DNA from 2 places in the Shimwellia blattae DSM 4481 genome. Region 2 is predicted to be linked to the other one. Evidence: riboswitches for the same ligand, from Rfam matches in the RefSeq annotation. Region 2 holds a riboswitch; the other holds the start of a gene.
What was found. Region 2 has a riboswitch for thiamine pyrophosphate ahead of thiC (phosphomethylpyrimidine synthase ThiC). Riboswitches for the same ligand answer to the same signal wherever they lie in the genome.

Region 1: another riboswitch for thiamine pyrophosphate. It lies ahead of EBL_RS08350 (TenA family protein); the one in region 2 lies ahead of thiC (phosphomethylpyrimidine synthase ThiC).

Annotation. Positions count from the first base shown of each region.
Region 1 is NC_017910.1:1,800,122-1,807,619, reverse strand. Features, by position in the region: gene EBL_RS08370 (TonB-dependent siderophore receptor) at 1-2,028, shown strand, start outside; gene EBL_RS08365 (ABC transporter substrate-binding protein) at 2,043-3,002, shown strand; gene EBL_RS08360 (class I SAM-dependent methyltransferase) at 3,005-3,754, shown strand; gene EBL_RS08355 (FecCD family ABC transporter permease) at 3,757-4,773, shown strand; TPP riboswitch at 4,813-4,915, shown strand; gene EBL_RS08350 (TenA family protein) at 4,974-5,666, shown strand; gene EBL_RS08345 (ABC transporter ATP-binding protein) at 5,663-6,400, shown strand; gene EBL_RS08340 (ABC transporter permease) at 6,397-7,152, shown strand; gene EBL_RS08335 (ABC transporter substrate-binding protein) at 7,186-7,498, shown strand, end outside.
Region 2 is NC_017910.1:3,840,196-3,847,693, reverse strand. Features, by position in the region: gene thiH (2-iminoacetate synthase ThiH) at 1-700, opposite strand, end outside; gene thiG (thiazole synthase) at 700-1,467, opposite strand; gene thiS (sulfur carrier protein ThiS) at 1,469-1,669, opposite strand; gene EBL_RS17990 (HesA/MoeB/ThiF family protein) at 1,653-2,408, opposite strand; gene thiE (thiamine phosphate synthase) at 2,401-3,036, opposite strand; gene thiC (phosphomethylpyrimidine synthase ThiC) at 3,039-4,940, opposite strand; TPP riboswitch at 5,049-5,170, opposite strand; gene EBL_RS17975 (Rsd/AlgQ family anti-sigma factor) at 5,221-5,724, opposite strand; gene nudC (NAD(+) diphosphatase) at 5,825-6,604, shown strand; gene hemE (uroporphyrinogen decarboxylase) at 6,645-7,498, shown strand, end outside.

The sequences.
Region 1 (7,498 bases), 2.0 Mb from region 2:
GCTCACGCAGCCCCCGGTAACGATACCCTGGTGGTCACCGGCAGTACCGACAGCAACGCCATTCCCCCGCTTTCAGCCGGTAGCGCCTCCCGCCTGGCCATCAGCGAGCGGCAGATCCCGCGCCATACGGAAAGTGTCAGCCAGAGCACCATCACCACCCGGGGCTGGCGCTCCCTGACTGAGGTTGTCGAAACCCTGCCCGGCCTGTCAGGCACTACGTCGCCAACCCTGTCAAACAGCGTATCGCTGCGCGGTTTTACCCCGCTGGCCTGGCTGTATGATGGCGTGCTTACCCCCGGCAGTACCCTGCAGGGGGGCGATCCGGCCCATTACCAGAGCATCGATGTGCTGTACGGCACCGGCTCGGTACTTAACGGGCTGAGCCCCGCCGGGGGCAGTATTAACCTGATCCCGCGCAGGGCCACGTTCGCCGCCCAGCCGCTGGAGCTGGACTACGCCTGGTCCAGCTTCGCCAGCCAGCGGATGCACATTGGCACCGGGGGCACGCTTATCGATAATCTGGCCGCTGGTCGTCTGGATATCAGCGCCGCCAGCCAGGGCAGCCAGGTAGAGCACGTCCGCCAGCGTCCCCTGCGGGCCACCGGGGCACTGCTGCTGACCCCCACCGCCACCACCATGCTGACGTTTAATCTTGACCGCATGACGGAGCACACCCGCAACCCCTACTTCGGCACCCCGCGCCTTAACGGCAAACCCGACAGGCACCTGCGCTATACCAACTACAACAACCTGCGCGACGCCTGGATCCGTGGCCACGCCACCTCGTTTCAGGCCACCCAGTCCTGGTTTGCCTCCCCTCAGTGGTCGCTGGAAAATAAATTCTATTACTACAAGGGGCTGCGCGAGTGGCACAACGTTGAGCGCTACTACCCGTCTGCCACCCGCACCGGTTTTCTGACCCGGGACTCCTTCGGCGATCTGAGCCACAAAGACGCCCTCACCGGCGATCGCATCACCCTGCAGGCCAGCGGAAGCATCGGCCAGTATGACAACCAGATCCTGGCCGGGGCAGACGTCAGCAAGCGCACATTCAGCTACTATTCGAACAGTTTTGCCGGTGAGGACAACGTGCCGCTGCTCAACCCGCCCCGGCGCCCGTTCAGCAGCGGCAACGCACCGCGCCGCTCGGCCGTACGCCAGATAACCCAGAACCAGTCGGCCCTGTTTCTTGAAGACCGGCTGAGCCTGACCGACACCCTGGCCCTGCTCGGGCAGTTGCGCTACTCCCGGGTTGATATGCACTGGAACTACCAGCAGCAGGGCCAGCACATCAGCCGCCGCTACGATTTTACCAGTCTCGGCATTGGCCCCAGCTGGGATCTGACGCGCGACATTACGCTGTATGCCAGCTACACCACCGGCAAAGAGCCCGGTGAGGATATGTTCTTCCTGGGCCCGGACCAGACCGCCCTGCCGCTGACGGCGGTGCGGCAATATGAAGCCGGGATCAAAGCCAGCCTGCCGGACCAGAGCGCCGCCATGACGCTCGCCGTCTACGATTTGCAAAAAAAGCATCTCTTCGAGCAGGATGAGTTGCGCCCCGGCGTCTGGAACGCGGTCGGCAAACAGACCTCCCGCGGGGTGGAGTTCAGTGGTCACTGGCACCCCCGGGAGGCGCTCACCCTCGGGGGCAATCTCGCCTGGACCCACGCCCGCTTTAACAGCTTCCGCCAGGGGGGCCAGGATCTGGCCGGGAAAACACCGCGCTACGTTCCCCAGTGGACAGCTAACCTCTCAGCCAGCTATATGCTCACCCGGCAACTGGGGCTGGGTGCCCAGCTGCACTATGTGGGCAGCAGCTACAATAACAACGCCAATACCGACAAAATGCCCCATTACACCACCCTGGATCTCAGCAGCAGCTATGAGATTGTCCCGGGGATCACCCTCGGCTCCCGGGTACGCAACCTGACGGATAAAACCTACGCCTGGCAGCGCACCTATGCCACCCAGGCGCTGTTTGCCCCGGGGCGGACCTGGGAAGCCTTTGTGAATATGCGTTTCTGATGCGTGGCTACCTGTTGACACTGTTTCTCTGCCTGGTGCTGCCCGTCACAGCGGGCAGCCAGCCGCTAACGCTGACCAACTGCGACCGCCCGTGGCACTTTACCCGCCCCCCGGTAAAGGTGCTGGTTTACACCCCTCCGGCGCTGGAAAACCTGCTGGCGCTCGATCTCGGTGCCAGCGTCATTGCCGTGGTGGGCGACCTGCCGGGCCGGGACACAGCCCCCTCGCCCTGGCAGCGGGCGGGGCAGCTGCCCGCCCGTTATGACGCAGCCCCCTGGTCTGCCGAAGCCATACTGGCCACCCGGCCGGATTTTATCTACTCCGCCAGTTACTACTGGTTTAACAGCCCGGAAACACCGGATCGGGCGCGCCTGGCCCGCTGGGGCATCGCCACCTGGCTTAGCGAAAACGCCTGCCAGGGGCAGCAGCGTAAACGCCAGCATCCCCTGCACTGGGAGGATCTGTTTGACGAGCTGCGCAACATTGCCGCTATCTATCACGTCACCCCCCGGGCGGAACGGCTGATCCGTACCCTGGAGAACAAGCTGGCGGCCCTGCGCCAGAGTGCCCGCTGCCTGCCCGCCCGGCGCCTGATGTGGTGGTATTCCGGCCTCAGCGTGCCTTATGTGGCGGGCAACACCGGCGCTCCGGCCCTGCTGACCCGCACCGTGGGCAGCACCAATATCTTCGCCGATGAGCCCCGGCTCTGGCCTGAAGTGTCCTGGGAGGTGGTCGCCGCCCGGGATCCCGACGTGCTGATACTCGGCGATCTGCGCCGGGGCACACCGGGAGACAGCGCCGCAGACAAAATCGCCTATCTGGAGCATAACCCGATCACCGCCACCATGCGGGCGGTGCGCCAGCGGCGCTATATCATTCTGCCCGGCTACGACCTGGATCCCTCCGCCCGCTCCCTGTATGCCCTGGAGCGGCTGATCACCCAACTTCACACCTTAACTACGGAGAATTTCTGATAATGACCTGTCCGGCCCACGAACTTCTGGCCCGCTGGGATACCCAGCAAAGTGCGTATATTGCCCACCGTGAGGCACGTTTTAATGTTGTGCTCGATACCCTGTCCCTCCTGTACGGGGATGATTTCCAGGTGCTGGATCTGGGCTGCGGGCCGGGCTCTTTCAGCCAGCGCCTGCTGAACCGCTTCCCCCAGGTACGAGTCACCGCCCTGGATCTCGACCCGCTATTGCTCGCCATTGCCCGGCAGGCGCTGGAGGGGCAACAAGACCGGATCCGCTTTATTCACGCCGATATGTCAGAGCCCGGCTGGGTCACCGCCCTGCCCGATACGCCCCGGGCGATCGTCTCCAGCACCGCCATCCACTGGCTGATGCCGGAGCAGCAGGCGGTCCTGTACCGGACGCTCCGGGAGCTACTGGCACCAGGCGGGATCCTGCTTAATGCGGATCACCAGCGCTTCAGCCCCCACCACCCGCAGCAAAAACAGCTGGCAGAAGCCCACGACAAGCTCACCCAACAGCAGGCCTTCGCCGCAGGTGCCCAGAGCTGGGACAGCTGGTTTGCCGATGCCAGCGCCTGCGAAACGCTACAGGCGCAGCTTCCCGAACGGGCGCGTCTGTTTGCCGGCCGCCCGGTGCCCCCCGCCACCACGGTAGGCTTTCAGCTGGCCCTGTTGCAGCAGGCCGGTTTTTTCGAAACCGGCACCCTGTGGCAATACCTTGACGACTACGTTATCGCGGGCTGGAAATAGCCTTGTCCCGGCGCGCCCCTCTGTTACTGGCCCTGCTGCTGAGCGCCCTGCTGCTGGTGGTGGTGCTTGCCATCGCAACCGGCCCGGTGACGTTCTCCCTGAGCCAGAGCGCCGGTGCACTGCTGGCGGGGCCCGGGGAGAGCCCCGACGGGGGCTCCCTGGCCCGGCGCATTATCTGGTCATTGCGCTTACCCCGTACCCTGCTGGCGGCCCTGACGGGGGCGGCGCTTGCCCTGTGCGGCACAGTGCTCCAGGCGCTGACCCGTAACGATCTGGCCGATCCCTGGGTGCTGGGGATCTCCTCCGGGGCCGGTGCCGGGGCGGTACTGGTAATTGCCGCAGGCTGGGGGGCGGGCTGGGCCGCTGTGCCGCTGGGGGCCTTTGGCGGCGCGGCGCTGGCATTTCTGCTGGTGCTGATCCTTGCCCGCGCCTCGCTGGCCGGGCAGTCTGGCCGCCTGGTGCTCACCGGGGTCGCCGTGACCCAGCTGCTTTCGGCCCTGACATCGCTTATCACCTTCTGGAAGACGGACGCCGACACCAGCCGTGGCGTGATGTTCTGGCTGCTGGGATCGTTTACCCGGGCAGACTGGCCCCAGGTGCTGCTGTGTGGCCTGGTGCTGGGGGGGATTTTCCTGCTGCTGCACCGGCTGGCCCCCACCCTGGATGTGCTGGCGGTCAGCCCGCTCACCGCCAGCACCGTGGGGGTGGATGTGGCGCGGATAACCCTGCTGATCTACAGCCTGACCACCCTGCTGACGGCCATTGTGGTCGCCTGTTGCGGTGCCATCGGTTTTATTGGCCTGACCGTGCCGCACATTGCCCGGATGCTCAGCGGCCGCCGCCACGGCAGCCTGTTGCCGGTGGCGATGCTGTGCGGCGCCATGGTCACCGTTCTGGCCGATACCCTGGCGCGCACGCTGTTTGCCCCCCGGGAGTTGCCGGTGGGGATCCTCACCGCCCTGCTGGGGGTGCCGGTCTTTTTACTGCTGGTTGCCCGCACCCGCCGGGGCGATAACTGAAAATAAAAAGTGTAAATGAAAATCAAATAACGTATAACAGGCGTCTCCGAGGGGTGCCCTGAAACGGGCTGAGATGGTGTAAACCGGACCCTTTGAACCTGATCTGGGTCATGCCAGCGAAGGGACGGTGGCAATGGCTTTTCAGGTTGTTGTCTGTTCATAGCGCCAGGCGCCCGGATCTCCACCATACCAGGAGATCTATGGATATTACGCAGTTTGAAACTGGCCTGTATGGTCAGTTGCGCCACGCGGCGGGTAGCCAGTGGCAGGAATATGTCAACCATCCGTTTGTCCGCCAGCTGGCTGCGGGCACACTGCCGCAAGCGGCCTTCCGCCAGTATCTGATCCAGGATTATCTGTTTTTGCTGCACTTTGCCCGGGCATACGGGCTGCTGGTCAGCAAGCTGCACACCCTGCCTGAAATGCGCTCGGCGACCGCCTCCCTTAATGCCATTATTGCGGAGCTGCCGTTGCATCTGGCCTACTGCGCGAGCTGGGGATTGCAGGAGTCCGACATTGCCGCCCAGCCGGAAGCCCCGGAAACCATGAACTACACCCGCTATGTTCTGGATACGGGCCACCGGGGCGATGCGCTCGACCTGCTGGCCGCCCTGCTGCCCTGTGTGGCCGGGTATGCGGAAATCGGCCTTGGGCTACTGAACAGCCCGGAAACCCGCCTCGACAACAACCCTTATGCCTCCTGGATCCTCAACTACGGCGACCCGCAATACCTGGCCGGGGTCCGCGCCGCCATGGCGTTACTGGAAACCACGGGCCAGCAGCGCGGTGCCCAAAGCCGGATGCCGGAGCTGAGCACCATTTTTACCACCGCCACCCGGCTGGAGTCTGCCTTCTGGCAAATGGGGCTTAACGCTGTGGACACCGCCCGATGACACGCCGTACCACGCCCCCCGGGATCCAGGTGCGGGACCTCAGCCTGCGCTTTGGTGATAACACCCTCTTTAGCGGGCTTAACTTTACTATCGAAGGGGGCCGTTTTGTCTCGCTGCTCGGGGTGAGCGGCACCGGCAAAACCAGCCTGTTGCAGATTATCGCCGGTTTACTGCCCCCCACGACCGGCAGTGTCAGCGGCAGCGACGGCCAGCCCCTGAGCGGGCGGATCGCCTGGATGGGGCAAAAAGATCTGCTCTATCCGTGGCTGACTATTGCCGAAAACGTGGCGCTCGGCGCCCGGCTACGCAAAGAGCCCACCGACCGCCCCTGGGTTGAGCACCTGCTGGAGCGCGTGGGCCTTGCCGACTACGCCCGGGCCATGCCCGCCACCCTCTCCGGCGGTATGCGCCAGCGGGCCGCCATTGCCCGGACCCTGTATGAACGCAAGCCCATCGTGCTGATGGATGAGCCGTTTTCCGCGCTGGACGCCCTGACCCGCAGCGCCATTCAGGAGCTGGCCGCGGAGCTGCTGGCCGACAACACGGTGCTGCTTATCACCCACGACACCATGGAAGCCTGCCGCCTGAGCCACCGGCTGCTGGTGCTCTCCCGCGGGCCTGGCGGCCTTGATGACAACCACCCGCTCACCGGTCAGCCCCCGCGCGCCCCCGATGACCCGCAACTTTTGCACGACCAGGCCCGGCTGTTGCTGCGGCTGACGGGGGCCCTATGACACCGACACTCACCCGCCTGGGGCGCGGCCTGACCGTCTTCGCCGGGCTGTTACTGTTCTGGTGGCTGCTGACCCTGAGCGGTATTCCCGCTTTTTTGTTGCCCACCCCGGGTGCCGTACTTCAGGCCCTGTGGCAGGGACGTGACTATCTGGCATGGCATGCACTGATCACCGCCAGTGAGATCCTCAGCGGCCTGGTCATCGGGGTGCTGTTTGGCGCCGCCCTGGCCCTGTGCATGATTTTCTCCCCCCGGCTACAGCGCTGGCTGATGCCCCTGGTGCTGACCAGCCAGGCCATACCGGTTTTCGCCCTCGCCCCGCTGCTGGTGCTGTGGTTCGGCTTTGGGATCAGCGCCAAGATAACCATGGCGGTCCTGGTGATTTTTTTCCCGATGGTTTCCGCCTTTTTCGACGGGCTGCGCCGGGTGAATAACGACTACCTCAACCTTGCCCGCACCATGGGGGCATCGCGCTGGGCGCTGCTGCGCCATGTGCGCCTGATGGCGGCGCTTCCGGCGTTTGGCTCTGGCCTGCGTATGGCGGCGGCGGTAGCGCCAATTGGCGCCATCATCGGCGAATGGGTGGGCTCCGCCGGGGGGCTCGGTTACCTGATGCTCAATGCCAATGCCCGGATGCAGACCGACGCCTGTTTCGCCGCGTTATTTATCCTGGTGCTGATGACCATTCTGCTGTGGACCACGGTCGATACCCTGGTCCGGCGGCTGATCACCTGGAAGCCGGAAACCGACTGACACTGTTACTGATAACGAACCAAGGAAAACATCATGCTGAAAAAATACCTGTGCGGCCTGTTACTGGGCATGGCGGCACTCTCCCGGGCCAGTGCCGCAGAGGATCTGACCCTGGTACTCGACTGGTACATTAACCCGGATCACGCCCCGATTATGGTGGCCGAACAAATCGGTGCCTTTAAACAGCAGGGGTTAAATGTGCGTATTATTCCGCCCTCCGATCCGGCGTTACCTGCGCGGCTGGTGGTGGCGAAACAGGCAGATCTCGCGATCACCTACCAGCCCCAGCTGCACTTTTTTGCCGACCAGGGGCTGCCGCTGGTGCGGGTGGGTACGCTTATCAGCT
Region 2 (7,498 bases):
CCCGCCAGCTGTCAGACAAGCCAATCAGTGCCCCGAGGCCAATGCGGTCAATACCGGCCCGGCCCAGCCGATCCGGGGTTTCCAGCCGCCAGAAGAAATCCTGTTTCTTACCGCGCAGATGGTGCCGGGCGTAGGTGGCTTCATGGTAGGTCTCCTGGTAGACCATCACCCCGTCAAGGCCGAGGGTTTTCAGCTCGGCATATTCTTCTTCGGCCAGGGGCTGGACCTCCATTTGCAGGGAGCTGAACTGGCTGCGGATATAGGGCAGGTGGCGGCGGAAGTAGTCCATCCCCACTTTGGTCTGATGCTCACCGGTGACCAGCAGCAGGTGGCTGAAGCCCAGCTCGCGGATAGCGGCACACTCCCGGGCTATCTCGGCGTCATCAAGGGTTTTGCGCTTCAGATGGTTACTCATCGAAAAGCCGCAGTAGGTGCAGTCGTTGGCGCACAGGTTGGAAAGATACAGCGGCACATAAAAACTGACCGTGTTGCCAAAGCGCTGGCGGGTCAGGGCGTGGGCCTTCTGCGCCATCGCCTCCAGGTATCCGGCTGCCGCCGGGGAGAGCAGGGCGAGCATATCTTCCCGGTCCGGGCGGCGGGCGGCGAGGGCGGCCTCCACATCACGGGGGGTTTTGCTGTTGATCCGCAGCCGGATATCGTCGTTATCCAGCTGTTGCCAGCGTTGGGTAAAGGTTTCCATCAGCAGTGCTCCAGAAAGCCGGTCAGCGGGCTGGTGGCCCGGGCCTGAGTATGGCGTTTCCCCGGGCCGGACCGGGCGGCAATCTGGCCTGCCTCCACGGCCAGACGGAATGCCCGGGCCATCTGTACCGGATCATCCGCCACGGCGATGGCGGTATTCACCAGCACCGCATCGGCGCCCATTTCCAGCGCTTCGCAGGCGTGGTGCGGCACGCCGATCCCCGCATCAACCACCACCGGCACCCGGGCCTGCTCGATAATAATCTCCAGCATGGCGCGGGTTTGCAGCCCCTGGTTAGAGCCGATCGGTGCGCCAAGGGGCATCACGGCGGCGCATCCGGCCTCTTCCAGCCGTTTACACAGTACCGGGTCTGCGCCGCAGTAGGGCAGTACCACAAAACCCTGTCTGACCAGCGCTTCAGCCGCTTTCAGGGTTTCGATGGGATCCGGCAGTAAATAGCGGGCGTCCGGGTGGATCTCCAGTTTGACCCAGTGGGTGCCCAGCGCTTCCCGGGCGAGCCGGGCGGCAAATATCGCCTCTTCAGCGGTTTTTGCCCCGGAGGTATTGGGCAGCAGGCTGACACCCAGCGCCTGAAGGGGGGAGAGAATATCATCGCGCTGGCCCTGCAAATCCAGGCGCTTCATGGCCATGGTCACCAGCTGGGAGCCGGAGGCGGTGATCGCCGCGCTCATCACCTCTGGTGAGGCGAATTTACCGGTGCCGGTAAACAGCGGCGAAGAGAATGTCTTATCAGCAATCTGTAACATGTTAACCCCCGGCAATAGCCTGAAAGAGCAGGATCTGGTCCCCGTCGCGCAGCAGGTGTTGCGGCCACTGCGCCCGGGGAATAATGGTCTGGTTGACCGCCAGCGCACAGCCGGACTGGCGGATCTCAAGTTGTGCCAGGAACTGGCTGATGTTGCAGCCCTCCGGGCACTGAACGGTCTGGTCGTTAAACTGGATCTGCATGGTGTCCTCCGCAAACCGGGCAATCCGGCGCCCGGCGTAGTGCCAGGGTGCGCCACTGGAGCGCTCTGGCATCAAACAGCTGTAATTTGCCACTGGCAACAGCCATTCCGCTGAGCAGCTTCAGCGCTTCCAGCGCCTGTAAGGTGCCCATGATGCCCACCACCGGTCCCGGGATACCGGCGGTGCGGCAGTTAAGTGCCGGTTCGGCATCCTCTGGCCACAGGCAGCGGTAGCAGCCGCTGGACCAGGGGGGCGTCAGTACCATCAGCTGGCCGCTGAACCCCACGGCGCTGGCGCTGATTAGCGGCGTGTCCAGCGCCACGCAGGCGGCGTTGATTTCCTGGCGGGCGGCCATATTGTCGGTGCAGTCAAGCACCAGGTCCGCCCGGGCGACAGCCTGGCGCAATGGCAGGCCGGATAACCGCTGGTGGAGGACATCCACGCGGATGGCCGGGTTGAGCCGCTCAAGCTGGCGTTTCGCCACCTTTGCTTTGGGCTGTTCAAGGTCGCCGCTGCTGAACAGGATCTGGCGCTGCAGGTTGCTGATATGCACGGTGTCGTCATCGGCCACGACCAGGTGGCCCACCCCGGCCCCGGCCAGGTAGAGGGCCGCCGGGGAGCCCAGCCCGCCAAGGCCGATAATCAGCACCTGGCTGGCGAGCAGTTTTTGCTGGCCCTCCAGGGCTATCTCCTCCAGCAGCAGCTGGCGGCTGTAGCGCATAAAATCTGCGTCATTCATCCCCGGCACCCGCAATGTCCAGCAGCTGTGCCGTGGCCTGGCGCCAGTCCGGCGCCTGTGTTATCGCGCTGACCACAGCAATACTGCCGACGCCGGTATCCATCACTGCGGGTGCCCGGGCAATGCTGATACCGCCAATGGCCACTGTCGGGTACTCTCCCAGGCGCCGGATATGTGCCGCCAGCTGTGCCAGCCCCTGGGGGGCGGAGGGCATCTGTTTGGTCAGGGTGGGGAACACATGGCCCAGGGCGATATAGGAAGGTCTGGCCGCGAGCGCGACGTCGATTTCCATATCGTCATGGGTGGACACCCCGAGCCGCAGCCCCGCTTTACGGATGGCGTTCAGATCGGTGGTTTCCAGGTCCTCCTGGCCCAGGTGGACCCCGTAGGCCTGGTGTTTAATCGCCAGCCGCCAGTAGTCGTTAATAAACAGCCGGGCGTTATAGCGCCTGCCCAGGGCGATAGCCGCAGCCACATCGGCCTCGACCTCGTGGTCCTGCTTGTCTTTAATGCGCAGCTGGATAGTACGCACACCGGCCTCCAGCAGGCGGGCAATCCACTCCACCGAGTCAACAACCGGGTAGAGCCCCAGGCACCGGGGCATGGCGGGAAAATCGGGTTGGTACAGCATTATATTTCCTCCTGGCGAAGATAGATCTCCCCGCCTTTCGTCTGGAAAGCGCGCGACATATCTGCCATACCGGCATCCATTTGCTGGCGGGCAGCGTAGTCGCGCACATCCTGGCTGATTTTCATTGAACAGAATTTGGGCCCGCACATGGAGCAGAAGTGGGCCACCTTGCCGGATGCCTGGGGCAGTGTTGCATCGTGGTAGGCCCGGGCGGTAAAGGGATCCAGCGCGAGGTTAAACTGATCCTCCCAGCGGAATTCAAAACGCGCTTTCGACATGGCGTTATCGCGGATCTGGGCGCCGGGGTGCCCTTTTGCCAGATCGGCTGCGTGGGCGGCAATTTTGTAGGTGATAAGCCCCTGGCGGACATCGTCTTTATCCGGCAGGCCGAGGTGCTCCTTCGGGGTCACATAGCAGAGCATGGCGCAGCCGAACCAGCCGATCATCGCCGCACCAATCCCGGAGGTGAAATGATCATAGCCCGGGGCAATGTCTGTGGTGAGCGGGCCGAGGGTGTAGAACGGGGCCTCGTGGCAGTGCTCCAGCTCTTCGGTCATATTGCGCTGGATCATCTGCATCGGCACATGGCCCGGGCCTTCGATCATCACCTGCACGTCATACTCCCGGGCGATGCTGGTCAGCTCACCAAGGGTGTGTAACTCGGCGAACTGGGCTTCATCGTTGGCGTCCTGAATTGATCCCGGGCGCAGCCCGTCGCCGAGGGATAGGGCCACATCATAGGCCGCGCAGATCTCGCAGATCTCCCGGAAGTGCTGGTAAAGAAAGTTTTCCTGATGGTGGGACAGGCACCACTTAGCCATGATCGACCCCCCGCGCGAGACGATCCCGGTCAGGCGTTTTGCGGTCATCGGCACATAGCGCAGCAGAACCCCGGCGTGGATAGTAAAGTAGTCGACCCCTTGTTCTGCCTGCTCCAGCAGCGTATCCCGGAAGATGTCCCAGTTCAGGTTTTCGGCAATGCCGTTAACCTTCTCCAGGGCCTGATAAACGGGCACCGTGCCGATGGGCACCGGGCTGTTGCGCAGGATCCACTCCCGGGTTTCGTGGATATAGCGCCCGGTGGAGAGATCCATCACCGTATCGGCCCCCCAGCGGGTGGCCCAGACCAGCTTTTCCACCTCTTCTTCAATGGATGAGCTCACCGCCGAGCTGCCGATATTGGCGTTCACCTTCACCAGGAAGTTGCGGCCGATAATCATCGGCTCTGACTCCGGGTGGTTAATGTTGGCCGGGATAATCGCCCGGCCAGCGGCCACCTCAGCGCGCACAAATTCACCGGTGATATTCTCCGGCAGCCGGGCACCAAACCCCTGGCCCGGGTGCTGTTGGCGTAAAACCGCACTGCGAATGCGCTCGCGGCCCATGTTCTCGCGAATGGCGATAAACTCCATCTCCGGGGTGATTATCCCCTGGCGGGCATAGTGAAGCTGGGTGACACATTGCCCGCTACGGGCGCGTCTGGGGCGGGGCAGCGCCCGGAAGCGCAACTCGTCAAGGGTATCGTCTGCCAGGCGCTGGCGGCTCCAGGTGGAGCTGCGGGCGTCCAGGGGCTCGGTATCGTTACGCTGCGCTATCCACGGCTGGCGTAATCTGGCCAGCCCCTGGTGCACATCCACCTGGATTGCCGGATCCCCGTAAGGGCCGGAGGTGTCATACACCACAACCGCTTCGTTGGGCTCATAGCGGGGCGAGTGGGGATCCTGGTTTATCAGGGTCGGGCTGAGCTGGATTTCACGCACCGGCACGCGGATATCTTCCCGGCTGCCGGTGAGGTAAATACGCTGTGAACTGGGGTAACTGGTCCCTTCAAGGGTGTTGATAAAGTGCCGGGCGGCATCGCGCTGCGCGCGACGGTCTGGTTTTTCTGTGGTGTTGGACATAGCTCATTTCCGGTTTAAACGCAGAATATGGCTTGCCAGAACGACGGAAGGAGTAATTTACCCTGAGTTATCACCCGGTGAAGAAGCCGGTGAGCTCAGTGAAAACAGTGAGGCATTACTCTTGTTCCCTTCGCAGGTTTTAACCTGATCAGGTTCCGCGGATCCCGAATTAACGGTCTCAGCCCGCGGCGAACGTAAACGCTCACCTCTGGGCACTCCGACAAGATTCATCCCCGCATGTGCGGGGGCAGTTGTAAATTACGCGTTAATACGCAGAAACTCAAGCAGGACGGGTTAACGGATTTCCGTCATTGGCGCTGAGATCCCGGCTGAGCTCCAGCGCCATCAGCATCAGCTTATCTTCCAGGGCAAACCGGGTCTCCATGGCTTCACCCAGCCCGGAAAGGGCTTGCTGAAATTCGGCAAAATCATCATGCTCCAGAGCGCTCTCCAGATGCAGATCGTAATAGGCCATAATTTGCTGCGTGTTGGCTTCAAGCTGCGGGCAGATTTGCGATGTGGCGAGCTGTGCGTAATTTCCTTTAATTTCACCGATAATGCGCGCATAAATATGGAAATGACCGGCAGATAAATAATCCACCAGGCCCTGGCAAAAGGCATCCAGCGCCATTTCATCGATGGCGGCCAGCGAACTTTTCCCTGGTGTCAGGCCGACCAGGTTATACCAGGCGATTAACAGGTGCTTTCTTTGCAGCAGCCACTGGTCGACGAGTGTGTTATTTCCGTTAAGGCGTTCTGTCAGGGATTTTAGCTGGTTTAACATAGATGACTCCGTAAATGGGGTAAGTCGTTAAGCAGCACCAGTAGTAAAAATGTAATTAAAATGTAAATACGAGATTGCCAGTGAAGCTGGAGTAGCGCAAGTGTTAGCAGATCGCATAATTGAAAAATTAGACCACGGCTGGTGGGTCGTCAGCCACTACCATAAATTATGGTTACCCGGGGGGGCGCTGCCATACGGGCAGGCCGGAGAATGGGGGCTGGAGGGGCTTACCGCCCGCCGGATTGGTGAATGGCAGGGAGAGCCGGTCTGGCTGATTTGCCAGCAGCAGCCACAGGATATGGGCTCAGTGCGCCAGATTATCGACCAGGATGCCGGGCTGTTTCAGCTGGCGGGCCGGGGGGTACAGCTGGCGGAATTTTACCGCTCTCACCACTATTGCGGGTATTGCGGCCACAGTATGCACCCGAGTAAAACCGAGTGGGCGCTGTTGTGCAGCCACTGCCGGGAGCGCTATTACCCGCAAATCGCCCCCTGCATTATTGTTGCCATCCGCAAGGGGGATTCTATTTTACTGGGCAAGCACGTGCGCCACCGTAATGGGGTCTATACGGTGCTGGCCGGGTTTGTGGAAGTGGGCGAGACCCTGGAGCAGGCCGTATCCCGTGAAGTGATGGAAGAGAGCGGCATCCGGGTGAAGAATCTGCATTATGTCAGCTCCCAGCCCTGGCCGTTCCCCCAGTCTCTGATGATGGCCTTTACCGCAGAATACGCGGGCGGCGAGATAGCCATTGATCGTAAGGAACTGCTGGATGCGGGCTGGTATCGTTATGACCAGCTGCCTCTGTTGCCGGCGGTGGGCACCGTAGCGCGACGGCTGATTGAAGATACAGTGGCCCGGTGTCGGGCAGACTGTGAATGACATGTTACACTGACGCCCCGTTGATACAGGAAATGGACGAATGACCGAACTCAAAAACGATCGTTACTTGCGCGCGCTGCTGCGCCAGCCCGTGGATATGACACCCGTATGGATGATGCGCCAGGCGGGGCGCTATTTACCGGAATATAAAGCCACCCGTGCGCAGGCCGGTGATTTTATGTCCCTGTGCCGTAACGCTGAGCTGGCCTGTGAGGTGACACTCCAGCCCCTGCGGCGCTACCGGCTGGATGCGGCGATTTTATTTTCCGATATTCTCACCATCCCGGATGCCATGGGGCTGGGTCTGAGCTTCGGCGCCGGTGAAGGCCCGCGCTTTGCGCGGCCGGTCACCTGTAAAGCGGATGTGGATCGTATCCCGGTGCCGGACCCGGAAGATGAGCTGCGTTATGTGATGGACGCGGTGCGCACCATCCGCCGGGAGCTGAAGGGCGAGGTGCCGCTGATCGGCTTTTCCGGCAGCCCCTGGACCCTGGCCACCTATATGGTGGAAGGCAGCGGCAGCAAGGCGTTTACCGTGATTAAAAAGATGATGTATGCCGAGCCGCAGACCCTGCATGCCCTGCTGGAGAAGCTCGCGCAGAGCGTTATCTTGTACCTTAATGCGCAGATCCGCGCCGGTGCCCAGTCGGTCATGATTTTTGACACCTGGGGCGGCGTGCTGACCGGCCGGGATTATCAGCAGTTCTCCCTCGACTATATGCATCAAATTGTCGCTGGCCTGCAGCGGGAAAATGACGGCCGCCGGGTGCCGGTAACGCTCTTTACCAAGGGGGGCGGCCAGTGGCTGGAAGCGATGGCCGCAACCGGGTGTGACGCCCTGGGGCTGGACTGGAGCACCGACATTGCCGATGCCCGGCGCCGGGTGGGCCACAA